4 regions of the Streptomyces sp. NPDC037126 genome follow, and region 2 is predicted to be linked to each of the others. Evidence: riboswitches for the same ligand, from Rfam matches in the RefSeq annotation. Region 2 holds a riboswitch; each other region holds the start of a gene.
The links. A riboswitch is a leader RNA that binds a small molecule or an ion and turns the genes downstream of it on or off. The one in region 2 is predicted to bind cyclic di-AMP.
Positions count from the first base shown of each region.

Region 1: another riboswitch for cyclic di-AMP. It lies ahead of ACZ7FF_RS25765 (transglycosylase family protein); the one in region 2 lies ahead of ACZ7FF_RS07440 (M23 family metallopeptidase).
Region 3: another riboswitch for cyclic di-AMP. It lies ahead of ACZ7FF_RS16605 (C40 family peptidase); the one in region 2 lies ahead of ACZ7FF_RS07440 (M23 family metallopeptidase).
Region 4: another riboswitch for cyclic di-AMP. It lies ahead of ACZ7FF_RS33205 (transglycosylase SLT domain-containing protein); the one in region 2 lies ahead of ACZ7FF_RS07440 (M23 family metallopeptidase).

Region 1 is NZ_JBVJTD010000012.1:204,953-209,517, reverse strand. It holds gene eno (phosphopyruvate hydratase) at 1-1,145, opposite strand, end outside; gene ACZ7FF_RS25765 (transglycosylase family protein) at 1,511-2,197, opposite strand; cyclic di-AMP (ydaO/yuaA leader) riboswitch at 2,202-2,374, opposite strand; gene ACZ7FF_RS25760 (transglycosylase family protein) at 2,558-3,628, opposite strand; gene ACZ7FF_RS25755 (cytochrome P450 family protein) at 3,831-4,565, opposite strand, start outside.
Region 2 is NZ_JBVJTD010000002.1:536,050-540,614, reverse strand. It holds gene ACZ7FF_RS07465 (helix-turn-helix domain-containing protein) at 1-603, shown strand, start outside; gene ACZ7FF_RS07460 (DUF6126 family protein) at 600-722, shown strand; gene ACZ7FF_RS07455 (tyrosine-protein phosphatase) at 742-1,539, opposite strand; gene ACZ7FF_RS07450 (hypothetical protein) at 1,690-1,905, shown strand; partial or broken gene ACZ7FF_RS07445 (GH36 C-terminal domain-containing protein) at 1,890-2,396, shown strand; cyclic di-AMP (ydaO/yuaA leader) riboswitch at 2,701-2,865, shown strand; gene ACZ7FF_RS07440 (M23 family metallopeptidase) at 2,868-3,764, shown strand; gene ACZ7FF_RS07435 (SGNH/GDSL hydrolase family protein) at 3,998-4,565, shown strand, end outside.
Region 3 is NZ_JBVJTD010000006.1:156,377-160,941, forward strand. It holds gene ACZ7FF_RS16585 (8-amino-7-oxononanoate synthase) at 1-426, shown strand, start outside; gene ACZ7FF_RS16590 (DUF397 domain-containing protein) at 483-692, opposite strand; gene ACZ7FF_RS16595 (helix-turn-helix domain-containing protein) at 702-1,562, opposite strand; gene ACZ7FF_RS16600 (ATP-binding protein) at 1,776-2,231, shown strand; gene ACZ7FF_RS16605 (C40 family peptidase) at 2,787-3,260, opposite strand; cyclic di-AMP (ydaO/yuaA leader) riboswitch at 3,264-3,417, opposite strand; gene ACZ7FF_RS16610 (hypothetical protein) at 3,835-4,143, opposite strand; gene ACZ7FF_RS16615 (ATP-dependent Clp protease proteolytic subunit) at 4,151-4,565, opposite strand, start outside.
Region 4 is NZ_JBVJTD010000019.1:76,512-81,076, forward strand. It holds gene ACZ7FF_RS33195 (FAD-dependent oxidoreductase) at 1-518, shown strand, start outside; gene ACZ7FF_RS33200 (HAD family hydrolase) at 855-1,667, shown strand; gene ACZ7FF_RS33205 (transglycosylase SLT domain-containing protein) at 1,702-2,184, opposite strand; cyclic di-AMP (ydaO/yuaA leader) riboswitch at 2,190-2,363, opposite strand; gene ACZ7FF_RS33210 (polyprenyl synthetase family protein) at 2,949-3,959, shown strand; gene ACZ7FF_RS33215 (LolA family protein) at 4,493-4,565, shown strand, end outside.

The sequences.
Region 1 (4,565 bases), on a different contig from region 2:
GTGGCGACGGCCAGGTCGGCGATGGTGACGTCCTCGGTCTCGCCGGAGCGGTGGGACATCATGCACTTGAAGCCGCTGCGCTGGGCCAGCTCGACGGCGTCCAGGGTCTCGGTCAGCGAGCCGATCTGGTTGACCTTCACCAGGAGGGCGTTGGCGGTGCCCTCCTCGATACCGCGGGCGAGGCGCTCGGGGTTGGTGACGAACAGGTCGTCGCCGACCAGCTGGACCTTGTCGCCGAGCTTGTCGGTGATGACCTTCCAGCCGGCCCAGTCGTCCTCGAACAGCGGGTCCTCGATGGAGACGAGCGGGTAGGCCGCCACGAGCTCCTCGTAGTACTCCGTCATCTCGGCGGCGGAGCGCTCCTTGCCCTCGAAGAGGTACTTGCCGTCCTTGTAGAACTCGGACGCGGCCACGTCGAGGGCGAGGGCGATCTGCTCGCCGGGGGCGTAGCCGGCCTCCTTGATCGCCTCGAGGATGAGATCGAGGGCCTCGCGGTTGGAGCCGAGGTTCGGGGCGAAGCCGCCCTCGTCGCCGAGGCCGGTGGACAGACCGCGGCCCTTCAGCACCTTCTTGAGGGTGTGGTAGACCTCGGTGCCCCAGCGCAGCGCCTCGGAGAAGGACTCCGCGCCGATCGGGGCGATCATGAACTCCTGGATGTCCACGTTGGAGTCGGCGTGCGAGCCGCCGTTCAGGATGTTCATCATGGGAACGGGCAGCAGGTGCGCGTTCGGGCCGCCCAGGTAGCGGAACAGCGGCAGGTCGGACGCCTCGGAGGCGGCGTGCGCGACGGCGAGCGAGACGCCGAGGATGGCGTTGGCGCCGAGGGAGCCCTTGTTGTCCGTGGCGTCCAGGTCGAACATGGCCTGGTCGATCAGGCGCTGCTCGGTGGCGTCGTAGCCGACCAGCTCCGGGCCGATCTGCTCGATGACGGCCAGGACGGCCTTCTCGACACCCTTGCCCTGGTAGCGGTTGGGGTCACCGTCGCGCAGCTCGATGGCCTCGAAGGCGCCCGTGGAGGCGCCGGACGGGACGGCGGCACGACCCGTGCTGCCGTCGTCGAGGCCGACCTCGACCTCGACCGTGGGGTTGCCTCGGGAGTCCAGGATTTCCCGGGCTACGACGACGTCGATGGACGGCACGAGCATCTCCTTCTTGGATGTGACGCTGGAAGTGCGGGGCTCTCTGCCTTGCGGCGGTGCCTTGCGACTAGAGCCTAACCGTCCCAGGGGCGTCGGCCACCGACCGACCGACCCGTGGACGGGGAGGGACACGCAGACGGTACCCATTGTTCACCCGCGGAACAAAGGGGGGTGCGGATGAAGAACGGGGAAAGTGCCGGGGGACGCGCGGCGAGCCGGGCCCGGACATGAAGAAACCCCGCCCCGGTGCGTACGGGGGAACACGCACCGGGGCGGGGAGCCCGTGGGGACGGGGGGTACGGCCCCTCACGAGGCCCCCGGTGTGGGGGCCGCGGGCGTGAGGGCGCTGTGGGTCCGTTCGGAACCAGGTGTCACTTCAGGTGCAGCTGCTGGCCCGGGTAGATGAGGTCGGCGTCCTGGACGATGTCCTTGTTCAGCTCGAACAGCTTCTTCCAGCCGCCCTGCACGTGGTGCTTCTCGGCGATGGAGCTGAGGGTGTCACCGGTGACGACCTTGTACTCGCCGTCGCCCTTCTTGACCTTCTTGCCGGTCGGGGTGGTGACGGTCTTGCTCACGCTCGGACGCTCGGTGGAGCGGGTGGCGGCCTGCTTCTCGGTGGAGCGGGTGGTGGTGGAGGCGCTCGACGAGGTGCTCTTCGAGGCGGTGGGGGCGGAGCCGTTGTACGGGGTGCTCGACAGGCCCGTGCCGCAGACCGGCCAGGCGCCCTTGCCCTGCGCGGCGAGAACCTTCTCGGCGACGGCTATCTGCTGCGCCTTGCTGGCCTGGTTGGCCTGCCCGGCGTAGGCGGTGCCGCCGTACGCGGCCCAGGTGGAGGCGGAGAACTGCAGACCGCCGTAGTAGCCGTTGCCGGTGTTGATGGCCCAGTTGCCCCCGGACTCGCACTGGGCGACGGCGTCCCACTGGGAGGAGGTGGCGGCGGAGGCGTTGCCGGCCGCCATCAGCGGGGCGGCGACGACGGCGCCGGTGACACCGGCGAGCGTGACGGCGCGGACGGCCTTGGACGGACGACGGTGCTTGCCCTTGCCGGAGAACAGCATGGATCGATCCCCTCACCGACGCCTGCGAGGTGAGCTGTCGGGTTCGGGCCGGTTGAGTTGCCCGGCCGCGCACTCGCTCTCGCGATGCGCGGCTTCACCCCCAGCCGGTCCGGCGTCAACCGCCGGGACCGGCACTTACCTTGGGTCCCCCGCTCCTGCCCACGGCGCTTGACGCGACGACTGTTCCCGGGCGGCCGCTGGCAGGATTCGGCGTGTGCGGCTGCCGGGGCTCGTGATGACGAGCGGTCCTGACCGTAGACACGCGATCCACGGAATTTCAAAGACGATCAGGGCTTCTGAGACTCATCCCACACTTTCCCCGAACCGGACATTAGCCGTGAAGCGGGGCGTCAACTCCCGCTACTTTCCACCCTTTTCCGCACCCACGTCCAGGGTCTGACCGGCGGAGATGTGGTTCGGGTCGGCGCCGATGGCCTTCTTGTTCGCGGCGTAGAGCGCGTGCCATCCGCCGTCGACGCCAAGGGAGTCGGCGATGGAGCCGAGGGTGTCGCCCTCGCGGACGGTGTAGGTGTCCGTCTCCTGCGAGGCGTGCCGGCCGGACAAGGTGTCGTTCTGTCCGTTTGCCGCACTTTCGTCCGCACTGCCGCCCCGGTGGCGCCCGCCACTGCTGAGAGCGCCGGTGTCGACCAGGCTCCAAGAACCGCCGGTCTGCTGTGAATTGTCCGAGTCGTCGGCCGACGGAGTGATCACGGAGGTGCTGTCGCCACCCTGCGACGTCCCACCGCCGGGCGAGGTGGACTTGCCCGGCGTGGGAGTGCCGTGGCCCGGAGAGCCGGCAGCCGCGCCCGGGTCCTGAGTGGCGCCCTTGGCGTGGCCGGGAGCCGGCGTGGTGGCCGGGTCGGAGGAGGGGGCGGCACTGGAGCCGGAGTCCGCACCGGAGTTGGCGTCGGATCCGTTGCCGGTGTCAGAGCCGGACGAAGACGGCGAATCCGACAGGCCGGACGAGTCGGAGTTGTCGTCCGATCCGGACGAGTCGCCCGAACCGTTGCCGTGGCCGGAGCCGCCGACGCCCGGGTCGACGTCGACCGACGCCGAGTTCGAGGTCAGACCGGAGAGCAGGGCACAGGTGGCCCAGGGGGTGGTGCCCTTGTCGGCGAGGATCTTCTCGGCGACCGCGATCTGCTGCGAGCGGCTGGCCTGGTCGGCGCTGGAGGCGTACTGGGTGCCGCCGTGGGACTCCCAGTCGTCCTGGGACATCTGGAGGCCGCCGTAGTACCCGTTGCCGGTGTCGGCGCTCCAGGAACCCCCGCTCTCGCACTCGGCCACCTTGTCCCACGTGGTGCCGTCGGCCGCGTTGGCGCTCGCGGCGCCGAGGAGCGGGATCGCGATGGCGGAGCCGGTGACGCCCGCCGCGACGAGGAGGGCCGGAGCCTGACGGGGGCGACGGTGACGACCGTTCCCGGAGAGCATGCGGAAGCCTTTCGTGCGACAGCAGGGCCGGCGCGGCGGATGAAGCTGGGCGCCACGCTGATGGGTGAACGTATAGGCAGACGATCACTTGTCACAAGTTCATGCCGCGCAGATCACGTGAAGATCACAGTTTTCAACGCTGTCATGTTCAGCGTTCTACGGCTTGGGGGCACTCCTGCCCGCCGCCTTCCGGGCGGCGGGCTCAGCCGACCGGGGTGAACTCCACGGGCAGGGTGCGCAGGCCGCGCATGATGAGGCCGCCGCGCCACCGCAGATCGGCCGGATCGGCGGCGAGCCGCAGGTCGGGCAGCCGGGTGAGGAGCGTGGCCAGCGCGGTCTGGCCCTCCAGCCGGGCGAGCGGCGCGCCGAGGCAGTAGTGGATGCCGTGCCCGTACCCGAGGTGCTGGTTGTCCCTGCGGCCGAGGTCGAGCATGTCCGGGTCGGCGAACCGCTCCGGGTCCCGGTCGGCGGCGGCGAGGACCACGAGCACGGGGTCGCCGGGGGCGATCCGCTGCCCGCCGACGGTGAGCGGTTCGGTGGCGAACCGCCAGGTGGCCAGCTCCACCGGGCCGTCGTAGCGCAGGAGTTCCTCCACCCCGGTCTCCAGGAGGCCGCGTTCGCCGCGGGCCAGGGAGTCCTGCAGGCGGTGGCGCTGCCCGGGGTGGGTGAGCAGGGCGTACGTGCCGTTGCCGATGAGGTTGACGGTCGTCTCGAAGCCGGCGAACAGCAAGATGAAGGCCATCGCGGCGGCCTCGTTCTCGGTGAGGTGCTCGCCATGGTCGGAGGCGCGGATGAGCCCGGAGATGAGGTCCTCGCCGGGCGTGGGCTCGGCGGGCAGCGCCTCGCGCTTCCTGTGGATCAGCTCGGCGAGGTAGCCACGCATCTTCTTCACCGACCGGGCGACCCCGCCGCGTGGGCCTCCCCCGTGCCGGATCAT
Region 2 (4,565 bases):
CCGCCGGCGGGACAGGGCGACGGTCTGCCGGCCGTCGCGCCACAGCTGCGCGCCCTGCGCCGGCGGGCCGGCCTCACCCTGGAGGCCGCGGCCCGGGACGCCGGACTCTCGCCGGCCCATCTGTCCCGCCTGGAGACCGGGCAGCGCCAGCCCTCGCTGCCGATGCTGCTCGCGCTGGCCCGCATCTACGGTACGACGGTCTCCGATCTGCTCGGCGAGACCGTTGCCGATCGTGACTCGATCATACGGGCGGGCGACATGGAGCCGACCCGGGCGGGCGGCTGGACCTACTTCCCGGCGGGCGCGCCCGGCCGTGGCATGCAGGCGCTGCGCGTCCGTGTGCCCTACGGCTCGCAGGGCGACATCGTGCGGGTCCATCCCGGCGAGGAGTGGCTCTACGTCCTGAAGGGGCACCTGCGCCTGCGCCTCGGCGACACCGTGCACCTGCTCGCACCCGGGGACAGCGCGCACTTCGACTCGCTCACCCCGCACCGCCTCGCCGCCGAGGACCAGGGCGGCGTGGAGCTGCTGTTCGTCCACACCCTGCTGCAGAGCCCCACGGCCGCACTGTGCCTGGGGCCCCTGACCGGAGAGCTGCCATGAGCGACTTCGAGACCAAGTTCCCCCGTTCCCTGTGGATCCGGCTGATCATCTACATCGCCATCGGACACCTCTTCGCCGCGTTCCTCTACCTGCTGTTCGCGCTGGGCGGGAAGGGCTGAGGCCGCCCGGCGGGGCCGCTCAGTCCAGCAGCCGCGCCCGCAGCCGCTCCCGGTTCTCCGGGGACAGCCGCAGCCCCTGCTCCAGGTAGGCGTCCACCCCGCCCCACGTCTCCTCGATGCTGTCGAAGGCCGCCGCCAGATACTCGGCCCGGGCGTCGAAGAGCGGGCTGAGCAGCTCCATCACCTCGGGGGAGTACGCGCTCGCCGCGGTGCCGTTGCGGCGCACCTTGTAGCGGCGGTGCTTGGCGTTCGACTCCAGGTAGTCGGCGACGATCGCCTCGCGCTCCACGCCCACTGCGAGCAGGGTCACCGCTATCGAGATGCCCGCGCGGTCCTTGCCGGCCGCGCAGTGCATCAGCGCGGGCACGCTGTCCTCGGCGAGCGCGTGCAGCACCCGTGAGTGCTCGCCGGTGCGCTCCTTGACGATCGTCCGGTACGAGGCGACCATCCTGCCCGCCGCCTTGCCGTCGTCGAGGATCGTGCGCAGCTGGTCGAGGTCGCCGTCGCGGACCATCTTCCAGAACTCCGCGCCGTCCGCCGGGTCGCTCAGCGGCAGGTTCACGTTGCGCACCCCCGGCAGTTCGACGTCCGGGCCCTCCAGCTTCTGGTCGGCCGCGTTGCGGAAGTCGAAGATCGTGTGCAGGCCCAGGGAGGAGAGGAAGACGGCGTCCTCACCCGTCGCGTGCGCGAGGTGCCCGCTGCGGAACAGCACACCGCCCCGCACCCGCCGTCCGTCCACGGTCGGAAGTCCGCCCACGTCACGGAAATTGCGCACTCCGGCCAGCTCGGGCTCGGTCGACGGGACCTGCTGCGTCACGGGGGCTCCTCCCGGTCGGCCCCGCCGTCGCTGCTCGTCGGCGGGCGCTCAGTCGACGATACGACATTGATTTCCCGGGGCAATGAGTTGTCCACAGGCATGGTCACCTGGGACTGAAGGGCCGGATGATGTTCGTACCCGAACGGATCTGTGGGCACCCGTGAGGTCTCGATGGTGGACATCGCCGAAGGCGGTCGCACCCGGCTTCTGTCGGGGCCCACCAGCAGCTATGCCCTGCGTCTCACCGACGCGGACGAGCTGCTGCACCTCCACCGGGGACCGGGGACCGCGCTCGCGGACACCGAGGCCCTCGCGGCGCGCCCGCTGCCCGGCCACCGGCCCTTCGAGTCCCGGTCGACTATGTGAAGTGGGACTTCAACCGCTGCTTCACCGACGCCGGCTGGCCCGGCGAGCCGCACCCCCAGCTCAACGGCCGGATCGGCTCGCTGCGGTTCCGCTTCGTCAGTGCCATGGCCGGCGTCCTCGGCGTCGGCGGCGACCTCACCGGGTGGAGCGAGGGGGAGCCGGCCGAGACCCGGCGGTGGGTGGAGCTGTACAAGGAGATCCGCCCGCTGGTCCAGCGCGGCGACCAGTACCGGCTCAGGCCTCCGGAGGGCGGCCTGAGTGCCGTCCAGTACCTCCTGGGGGACGAGACGGTGGTCCTCGCCTGCCTCCGGGCGCAGAGCTACGGCGAGCCCGTGCCCGCGGTGCGGCTGCGGGGGCTCGACCCCTCGGCATCGTACGAATGCCGTGAAACGGGCGAAGTGCACCGTGGTGCGGGCCTGCTGCACCACGGGCTGCGCACCGGTCTCAAGGGTGACGTTGATGCGACGGTTCTCCGGCTGCGCCACACTTGAGCCTTCTGTCCGAATTTAAGGCCTTCATTGCAACTCGACGCCCAATAACGGGGCATGGCGTGATGGTGCGTGATGAGGGTCATATCCGTGACCCTGTGTCGCGCGTCATGTTCACGTAATTGCGTTGCGGAAAAGGGAAATTCAGGGAAGGAAGGGGGTGGTTATTCACGGAGGGTGATGTCGTATTCCCGCATTCGATCATCCGAAGTGCCAACACCGGGAACCCACTGCTTGTTTCCGCGCGTCTTGCTCCCTTACGTTCAGCCCGAATCCGGACGGAACGCCGAATCCTGCCGCCGCCCGGAGTCCCCACACACTTGACCCGCGTTCGGCAGGAGCGGGGGACCCACCAGGTACGACTGCCTGTCCGGTCTCCGCGACAGGCTAGGGGTGAAGTCGCGCACCGCGCGGCCGGGCCGCTCCAGCCCGAACCCGACAGCTGACCTCGCAGGCGTCGGAGAGGAATGCGCCATGCCCGGCAAGGGTAAGCACCGACGTCCCAAGACCCCGCGTTTTTCCCGCTCCATAGCCGCTGCCGGGACCGGTGGCGCCGCGCTGGCCCTCCCGCTCATCGGGGCCACCGGGGCGCACGCCGCCACCACCGCCCAGCCGGATTCCGGAAAGGCCGTGCGGTCCCTTCCGGCGACCGTGACGAAGGCCGCCACCCAGCAGCCGGCCAGGACCGTGCGCACCTACACGGTGAAGTCCGGCGACTGCCTCTCGACGATCGCCTACGAGCAGCACGTCCGCGGCGGCTGGCACCGGCTCTACGGCGACAACCAGCGGGCCGTCGGCGACGACCCGTCGCTGATCCACCCGGGCCTCAAGCTCGTGCTCGGCGGCGCGGCCGCGGAGGCCCGACCCGCGCCCGCCACCCCGCGCCCCTCCTCGGACGCCCCGGCGTCCTCCGCCGGGGCGGCGACCCCGCAGGCCGCGCCGGCGGCGCCCGCCACCTCGACCGGCTACACCCTCCCGGTGACCGGCGCCACCGTCGGCACCGGCTACCACGTGGCGGGCGGCATGTGGGCCAGCGGCTACCACACGGGCGTGGACTTCGTCGTGCCGAGCGGCACCCCGGTCAAGGCCGTCGCCGCTGGCACCGTCGTCTCCGCCGGCTGGGGCGGCTCCTACGGCAACCAGGTCGTCGTCAGGCTGAACGACGGCTACTACGCCCAGTACGCCCACCTCTCCCGGATCCTGGCCTCGGCCGGGCAGACCCTGACCGAGGGGCAGCAGCTCGGCCTGTCCGGCGCCACCGGCAACGTCACCGGCCCGCACCTGCACTTCGAGATCCGCACCACCCCCGACTACGGCTCCGACGTGAATCCGGTCGCCTACCTCCTGCGGTACGGAGTCACCGTCGGCTGAGGCCGCCCCGAACCACCTCCCTGACAGCCGAAGGCCGGACCCCGATCCCCGGGTCCGGCCTTCGGTGCGCCCGGCCCCAACAGCCCTGCCGGCAGGCGTATTCCTGGAAAGCAAACGAATTTGGAGTGGCTCTTCTCACCGCTCGTCAACCCCTTCCTACGGTCGCGTAGGTCACACCCGAAGGTGAATCATGGTCCGACGTGGCAGACGATTCGAAGAATGACAGCAGATCAGTGATCGGGTCGTACGTGGCGGTGGGGGACAGCTTCACCGAGGGCGTCGGCGACCCCGGCCCCGACGGGGCGTTCGTGGGCTGGGCCGACCGGTTCGCGGTACTGCTCGCCGACCGGCGGCCCGAGGGGGACTTCCAGTACACCAACCTCGCCGTGCGCGGGAAGCTGCTGGACCAGATCGTGGCCGACCAGGTCCCGCGGGCCGTCGAACTGGCCCCGGACCTGGTCTCCTTCTGCGCGGGCGGCAACGACATCATCCGCCCCGGCACCGACCCGGACGAGGTGGCCGAGCGCTTCGAGCGGTCCGTGGCCCTGCTGGCCGGGGCCGCGGGCACGGTCATGGTGACGACCGGCTTCGACACCCGTGGCGTTCCCGTGCTCAAGCATCTGCGCGGCAAGATCGCCACCTACAACGGGCACGTCCGCGCCATCGCCGACCGGTACGGCTGTCCCGTGCTCGACCTGTGGTCGCTGAAGTCGGTGCGGGACCGCCGGGCCTGGGACAGTGACCGGCTGCACCTCTCGCCCGAGGGCCACACGCGGGTGGCGCTGCGCGCCGGCCAGGCCC
Region 3 (4,565 bases), on a different contig from region 2:
GGAGTGGTGCTCGGCCCCGCCCGGGTCATCGACCATATGGTGAACGCGGCCCGGACGTTCATCTTCGACACGGGCCTGGCCCCGGCGGCGGTGGGCGCGGCCCTCGCGGCGCTGCGGTTGCTGCGCCGCGAGCCGGAGCGGGCGGCCCGGGCCCGGGAGGTGGCCGCGGAGCTGCACGCACGGCTGACCGCCGCGGGTCTGGAGGCGGTACGACCGGACGCCGCGGTGGTCTCCGTGCGGGCTCCGTCCCCGGAGCAGGCGGTGCGCTGGGCGGCCGACTGCCGTACGGCGGGGCTGGCCGTGGGCTGCTTCCGTCCTCCCTCCGTGCCCGACGGCGTCTCACGCCTGCGGCTGACGGCCCGTGCGGACCTCTCCGGGACCGAGATCGAACGCGCTGTACGGGTGATCGGCGAAACGCGACCATGAGTCGGCGTGACACGGCCGTGTCTCGCGCAGAACTGACAAGAGTTGATCGGGTCTGATCAGAGGGCGGTCAGGAAGTCGGTCCAGCTGTCGGTGGAGAAGAGGAGTGCGGGTCCGGCCGGCCTCTTCGAGTCGCGCACGGCGAGCAGTCCGGAGCGCGGCCGGGCCGTCTCCACGCAGTTGTTGGCTCCCGTGCTGTAGCTGCTGCGCAGCCAGCGCACGTCGTGCAGGTCGGTACTGGCAGGGACGTTCCGAGGCAGAGCAGACATGGTGCCTCCTTACGCGCCGTCACCTATCCCGGCGATGTAGTCCAACGAGTCCTCGGGGGAAAGGGCGTGATTCTGAAGGGTGTTGAAGGCCTCGGAGTAGGCCATGAGGTCTTCTTTCCGTTCGAGGTAGAGGCTACTCGTCAACTGGTCGAGAACAACCACATCCAGATCAGAAGTGCTCGGAAATGAGAAGATAACGAAAGGGCCAGTGAGGCCGACATGTGCTCCCGCCCCGAACGGCAGTACCTGCAACCGCACTTGGGGCAGACGCGCGGCATCCGTCAGCCGCTCCAGCTGCCGGGCCATCACCTCGGGGCCGCCGACCTCGCGCCGTAGCACCGCCTCGTCCAGGACCGCGCTCAGCTCCAGCGGCGGGTTCGAACGCAGCACGTCCTGCCTGGCCAGGCGCACCTCGACCAGCGTGTCCAGACGTTCCTCGTCCAGGTCGTTGACGGCCGCCCGGGTCACCGCACGGGCGTACTCGGCCGTCTGCAGCAGGCCGGGCACCACGGTGGTCTCCAGGGTGCGCATCGCGCCCGCCTGGGACTCCAGACTGATGAAGTCCCGGTAGGTGGGGGGCAGCACCCCGCGGTAGGCGTGCCACCAGCGGTTGCGGTCACCGGTGTCGTCGGACCCCGCCAACATCAGCAGCAGCTCGCGCAGTTGGCTGTCCCGTACCTCGTAGGCGTCCAGAAGCAGCCGTACGTCCGTCGGTTTCACGCCACTGGCGCCCGTCTCGATGCGGCTGACCTTCGACTGGTGCCAGCCGACCAGACGGGCCGCGTCCCCACTCGTGAGCCCCGCGTCGGTACGCAGCGTGCGCAGTTCGGCGCCCAGTTTGCGGCGGCGCACGGCCGGCCCGTTCTGCATGGGCTCCTCCTTACTCCCTACGTGCCGCCCAAATACGGTCTCGCGTCGCAGAGTTCACCGCTTTGAGCGACAGATATATGCACATCTTGGTGGATCGCTCCCCGTGACCGGCCCGGTGATGGCAATCTGGCGAGCAAGCACCAGTCCGGGACCGTACTCGAACCATCCGCTGCTTGTCGGACTGCGGTCCCGTGGGAAAGGGACGACCTCGCCATGGCAGACCATCTGGAAGCATCCGTCACTCTGCCGAGCGATCCCGCCTCGGTCTCCGCCGCCCGCTCGTACGTCGTGGGCACGTTGGCGGAGTGGGGCCTGCCGTCCGACACCGACGTGGCCGACACCGTGCGGCTCATCGTCTCCGAACTCGCGACCAACGCCGTACAGCACACCTTCGGTCAGTCACCCACCTTCACGGTGGACATCGCGCTGGACCGCGACGAACACCTCCGCATCGGGGTCACGGACAGTCATCCGCGCTTTCCGAAGAGACTGCCCGCCGCCGTGCAGCAGGACAACGGCCGCGGCATGGTCATCATCCGCTGGCTCACCGCCGAGTGCGGCGGCAAACTCCGCGTCCGCCCCACCCGGGAGGGCGGCAAGACGGTCTCCATCGAACTCCCCTGGGCGATCCCGGCCGAACCGGTCACGGCGGCGGGCCAGCAGCCCTGACCCGACGGCCCGGCTGCCGCCGGCTCCGCGCAGCGGGGGTCCCGGAAGGCGTCCCGGCCGGGACCGGGCGGCGCGGACGCCCCGCCTCCAGCGGCCGTACGCCGACCACCGTGGCCACCCTGAGCCCCACCGGCTCCGCTACGCCCGCCACACCCGGCTCCACGCCCACGAGCGCGCACAGCGTGCACCGACAGCACCGGTACGGGCCCCGCCCCGGCCGCCAGGGCCTCGATCTCCCGCCGCGCGGGACGGCGCGATGCCGTGCCGATGAGTAGCGGCCGCACGGGAGCGGTGTCGCCAGGTACGCGCGTCGGTCCCTCCCGCCGAGCGCTGGGCGCGCACGGACGGGGCTCGTGTCCTGTGGCCGCTGTGACGGCCCGCCAGGACGTCCGAGGGGGCCGTGCGCCCGCTCGGCAGGGTCTCGTCGCCGGGAGGTGCTGCCGGTGGCCGTGGGGGCCCCGGGGCGCCCGTGGGCTTCAGGCGGGCACCGGGGGTGACGACGGCGGTGCCGGGAGCGGCCCTGTTGCTGGAGCCGCTCCCGGCCCTGAGGCCCGGTCAGCTGACGCGGCCGTACCAGACGCTCCTTGTCCAGATCTTCTCGAGCCTCACCACTGCGCCGGTCTTCGGGGCGTGCCAGATCTTGTTGTGGCCGGCGTAGATGCCGACGTGGTAGACGCTGGAGCCGTAGTGGAAGAACACCAGGTCACCGGCCTTGCGGCTGCCGGCGGAGATGTGGTGCGTCTTGTTGTACTGGGCGGCGGCGGTGCGCGGCAGGGACTTGCCCGCCTTCTTGAACGAGTAGAGCGTCAGCCCCGAGCAGTCGAACCGGTACGGTCCGGTGGCGCCCCACTGGTACGGGGAGCCCTTCTTGGACGCCGCGACCTGGAGAGCCTTCGCGCCCATGGTCGCGGCGGAGGCGTCGGTGGCGAGGCCCGGGACCGCGATCGAGCCACCCACGGCGGCGAGGGTGAGAGCCGAGGCCGTACCGGCTCGGGCCATGAGCGACGGGACACGATTGAGCGCAGTCATGCGCAACCCTTCGTCAGCCGCCTGTGAAGGATGACCTGTCGGATTCGGGCTGGCGAAGTAGCCCGGCCGCGTTGCCGCGGCTTCACCCCAAGGGTCGCCCTGAGCATCGGCCCGCCCGCTCCACGCGGACGAACATCCGTTCTGGCGACCCGCCTTGCCTGGGTCCTCCACTCCTGCCGATCCACTCCTGTCGACCGGTCATCCGGGCGGCGGCAGGACTCGGCGTCCGCCCGGATCGCCCCGCCGCGGTGGCGGGGTCTTGTCGTCAGACAGGGATCTTCACTCACAGCTGTCCGAAAATCCCAACGGAACCGGGGATTTGTGGCGTTACTCACCACTCACCCGTTCGGGTGGACACTGCTCTGTTCGAGACACCGTCAGAATCCGGACGTAGCCCCGGACCTGGGACGAAGTGTCTTCTCATGCCCCTCGGACCGGCCCGGTGCGCAACTCGGGAAGCCCGGAAACCGATCCGGATATACACCGGTCGGCCGTACGTCGTTCGGACCGTTTCAACTCCGGCCCGGACGGTGCGTCTACTCGGCGCTCCCGTCGGGCCGGAGGGGCGTCCCGCTCAGCCGACGCCGTCCGGCGGGAGCGCGACGCGCGCGGCACGGCGCTCGCCGTCCAGGACCCGCAGGGCGCGTGCCAGCGTGTCGCCGTGCAGCTCCGTCTCGCCCCGCTGGTGCATCAGGGCGAGCGCGTCACGCAGTTCGGCCGCCTTGCGCACCAGCGCCTGCGCCGCGCGCAGCCCCTGGTAGGTGTTCCCGTGGCGCGCGGGGTTGATCCGGCCCAGCAGGTCGACGGCCTCCAGGTAACGGTCGATCAGCTCGCCCTCGGCGCGGGTCAGCGCGGGCAGCGGAGGGGGCTCCGGCGGCAGCACGGCCCGCTCACCTCGCGCCGGAAGCGCCGGGAGCGGTCCGGCGGCTTGGCACGACGGCGTCCACCAGGCCGTAGGCCACCGCTTCCGCGGCGTCCAGGACCAGGTCCCGCTCCAGGTCCCGGTGGACCTGCCCGGCCGTGCGTCCGGTGTGCCGGACGAGCATCTCCTCCATCAGCGCGCGGGTCCGTTCCAGCTCCGCCGCCTGGATCGCCAGGTCGCTGGGCGTGCCCTGCGCGGGTTCGGACAGCCGGGGCTGTTCGAGCACCATGCGCGCGCCCGGCAGGGTGAACCGCTTGCCCGGGGTCCCCGCCGTGAGCAGCAGCGCGGCCGACGCGGCGGCCTGGCCCAGGCAGTAGGTCGCCACGTCGCAACCGATGTACCGCAGTGTGTCGTAGACCGCCGTCAGCGCCGCGAAGGAGCCG
Region 4 (4,565 bases), on a different contig from region 2:
GCCCGGAGTCCCCGTTCGGCCGTGCCTGGTCGTTGTGGGCGTTCAGCTACTACCCGCACCCCTACCGCTACCTGCCCGAGGCGACCCGCCACTACCTGGTCCGGCGGGTCCTCGGCCCGCTCGGCGCCTGGTGGCTGCGGGAACGCTTCGAGAGCGCCGTCCAGGTGCAGGACGTCGAGCGGGTGGTGGGCGCCGAGGCCCAGGACGGCAGCCCGGTCCTCACCGTCCGCACCCACGGGGGCCGTACCGAACGGATCGCCGGCGACCATGTCATCGCCGCGACCGGCTACCGCGTCGACATCGCGGCGATGGACTTCCTCGGCAGCGAACTGCGCACCCGGCTCGCGGTGAGCCGCGGCGCGCCGAAGCTCGGCCCCGGCTATGTCTCCTCGGTGCCCGGCGTGTACTTCACCGGTCTGCCGGCGGCGTCCTCGTACGGCCCGGTGATGCGCTTCGTCTGCGGCACGGAGTTCGCCTCCCCGCGCCTGGCGAAGCACCTGGCCGCAGCCCACGGCTGACCTGCGGCGGCAACGAGGGAGCGGGCACGTTTCCGGCCGTACTCCGTGTGCGGCCGCGGCCGGTCCGTGCGGTCCCGCCCCCCACCACGCGGTACGGCGGCCGCGCCCGGCACGGCGACGGTCGTGGCCCGAGGGGGCGCCCCGACCTGTACGGCGACGATCGCGCGCTGCACGGTGACGGCCGGGTCCGGGGCGGGGCTCAGCTCTGTTCCGGAGCCTCAGGCGTCCGAGGCGTCGCCATCAGGAGGCCTACGAACAGTACTTGGGGCCGATCAGCACGTAAGTGCCTGGAAAGAGGCGTGAGTCGGTGGGGCGTGGTGTCCGTATTCTCTGATCATGGCACCCTCCCCCGCGTATTCACTGATCGCCACCGACCTGGACGGGACGCTGCTGCGCGGCGACGACACCGTCTCCGAACGGTCGCTCGCCGCGCTCGCGCGGGTGGCGCGGGCCGGTGCCCGGCACCTGGTGGTGACCGGCCGCCCGGCCCCCAGGGTGCGGCCCCTGCTGGCGGACCTCGGCTGCACCGGGCTCGCGGTGTGCGGGCAGGGCGCACAGGTCTACGACGCCGGGGCCGACCGCCTGTTGTGGTCGGTACGGCTGGACCGGGAGCTGGCCGAGACCGCGCTCGGCAAGATCGAGGCCGAGGTGGGGCAGGTGTACGCGGCGGTCGACCAGGACGGTGTCGACGGGCTCACGCTCATCGAACCCGGCTATCTGATGCCCCACCCGACCTTGCCCGCGGTGCGGGTGGGGCGGCGCGACGACCTGTGGTGCGAGCCCATCAGCAAGGTGCTGCTGCGCCATGCCACCGTGCCGGACGACGAGTTGGCGGCCACCGCGCGTGCGGTGGTGGGCTCGCTGGCGACGGTCACCATGTCGGGGCCGGGGACGGTGGAACTCCAGCCGTCCGGGGTGACCAAGGCGACCGGGCTGGCGCTGGCCGCCGAGCGGCTGGGGGTGCGTGCCGAACGGGCCCTGGCGTTCGGCGACATGCCCAACGACATCCCGATGCTCGACTGGGCGGGACACGGGGTCGCCATGGCCAACGCCCACGCCGAACTCAAGGCCGTCGCGGATGAGGTCACCCTGTCGAACGAGGACGACGGCATCGCCGTCGTCCTCGAAAGACTGTTCCCGACCGACTGACCGGGATATCAGTAACGCCTGCCGCGGGTGCCGGTCAGTACGCGCTGTTGACGTTGTCGATCGAGCCGTAGCGCGCGGCCGCGTAGTTGCAGGCGGCGGTGATGTTGGCGACCGGGTCGTAGATGTTGAACGAGGTTCCGGCCACGTGGTACGTGTTGAACGTCGGGTCGATGACCTGCAGCAGGCCCTTGGACGGGATGCCCTTGGCCGCGTTGGAGTCCCACAGGTTGATGGCGTTCGGGTTGCCCGAGGACTCCCGCATGACGTTGCGGTGGATGCCGTTGTAGGAGCCCGGGATGCCCTTCTGGGCCATGATCGCGAGCGACTCGCGGATCCAGCCGTCGAGGTTGTTCGGGTAGCCGGCGGGGGTGGTGGAGACCGCAGGGGCCGAGGTGGGGGTGGCCGCGGAGGCGCTGGTGGCGCCGATGAGCGGCATGGCCAGGACGGCTGCGCCGGTACCGGCGACGGCGATCATGCGGACGAGGCGGGTGCGGCGGGGCTGAGCGGCAGCAGGCATGGGGGTGTTCCTCTCCGTCGCCTGCGAGGTGAGCTGTCGGGTTCGGGCGGGGAGGTGCCCGGCCGTGCCCCGAAGGGACACGACTTCACCCCAAGCCGTTCCGGTGCGACTTGTGCCGTCCGGTCCGGCGACTTACCTGGGTCCCCCGCTCCTGCCGTACGAGTGAGTTCGATGGGTGACGCGGGCGGCGGCAGGATTCGGCGTTCCGCCCGACGGGTCCGGAACGTATGCGAGAGCACATGTCGGGAACAAGTGCCTGAATCACACAACGCACTATTTGACCTTGGTCTGTGCCGTATGGGGTACTTGATCCTTTGCGGTTGCCAATCCTCAACTCGCCAACGGGACAAGGGGAGAACGGCTGGTCGGGCAGCCGGGGTGCCGAGGGGCGCGGGTGACCCAACTCACGAAATAGCAAATTGTGCCAAGTCGGACATGGGGGATTGGGTCGGCGACCGGAGCGTGGAAGGGGTGGAGGGCGCGGGATGTCCGGGTGGATGCCCGGTGGGGGCCCGTCCGGGGGTGCGATTGGCCCACTCACCTGTCGATTCGCGACAAAGCGTCTGAATTCCTGTTAAGTCGATAAATGTCCGTTCTTACCCTCTGATCAAAAACATGCCGTCATGATCCGATACCGCCCGGGCCGGACCCGTGGGCGCTATCGGTGATCGAAACAGGACCGGATACGCTGACTTGAGTGATGGCAGCGACCTATCGACAAACCGTGTAAGCGCCAGCAGACACCAGCAGACAGGAGACCCCTCGTGACCGTCGTCGGGCCGTTCGGGCTGAGCGTGCGGGACCAGGCTCTGGAAGCCGATGTCCAGGCCGGATTGACGGCTGTCGAGGAAGGCTTGCTCGAGGCCACCAAGAGCGAGGTCCCGTTCATCACGGAGGCCGCGCAGCACCTCGTACGGGCCGGTGGGAAGCGGTTCAGGCCGCTGCTCGTGATGCTCGCGGCGCAGTTCGGCGACCGCTACGCGCCGGGCATCGTGCCGTCGGCCGTGGTGGTGGAGCTGACCCACCTGGCCACGCTGTACCACGACGACGTGATGGACGAGGCGGCCGTGCGGCGCGGCGTGGACAGCGCCAACACCCGCTGGGGCAACTCCGTCGCCGTCCTCACCGGTGACTTCCTCTTCGCCCGCGCCTCCCAGATCCTCGCCGACCTCGGTCCCGAGGCGGTCCGGGTGCAGGCCCTCGCGTTCGAGCGGCTGGTCACGGGCCAGATCCTGGAGACGGCGGGCCCCACCGACGGCCGCGACCCGGTCGACCACTACCTGGACGTGCTCGGCGGCAAGACGGGCTCGCTGGTGGCGGTGTCGTGCCGCTTCGGCGCGATGATGTCCGGCGCCGACGAGACGGTCGTGGACGTGCTCACCCAGTACGGCGAGCGCCTCGGGGTGGCCTTCCAGCTCGCCGACGACGTCCTGGACATCGCCTCCGACTCCCACGAGTCCGGCAAGACCCCGGGCACCGACCTGCGCGAGGGCATCGCGACCCTGCCCGTGCTCCGGCTGCGCGAGCGGGCGGCCCGGCTGGGACTGCCCGAGGACATCGCCCTGTGCGAGCTGCTGGACTCCGACCTCAGCGACGACGCCCGGCACGCCGAGGCACTGGCCGCGCTGCGCGCGCACCCCGCGCTGGAGCAGGCTCGCCGGGACACCGTGCGGTACGCGGAGGAGGCCCGGGCCGCGCTGGCACCGCTGCGGGAGTGCGACGCCAAGGCGGCGCTGATCCAGCTGTGCGACGCGGTGGTCCACCGAGCCGGCTAGCCACCCCGGACGGGCGGCGGCCTCCCGCACGGAGGCCACGTGCCGCCCGCCACCAACGGGACGGGCCGGACGGGCCCACGCCGCCCCGCACGCCCCGTACGACGGCTCCGCACGCCCCGTGCGACGGCGTCACGCCCACGTCGTACGGACGGGACCCGCGCGGCCGTAAGACGGCGTCACGCCCACCTCGTACGACGGGCCCCGCGCGCCTCGGGCAGCCCGCACACGGATCCGGTCCGGGCGTCCCCGCGACCGCTGCCCGGGACGGTTGCAGCCATCCCGCGCGGGCCGTACAACGGTCGTACGCGCCCCGTGCGATGCGTGCGACCCCTACGGGTCGGGGGAGCCGCAACCCCTACGTGTCATACCGCAGGCGTACACGGAGTTGGCTCCGTGGTCTGACGATTCCTCATGGCCGATTTGGTCAGATGGACACCACGGAAATCAGCACTCCTCACCGATTCGGGTGAGAATGGCGGCTCAGGTGGACCAGCGTGAGGACAGCCGCCGCCGACGACGGAGGTAAGGCACACATGGCACCGTACGAAACCGACGACGCACTGGGCGCCGCGGGGGACGAGGACCGTAGCTCCGGCCGCCGCAAGG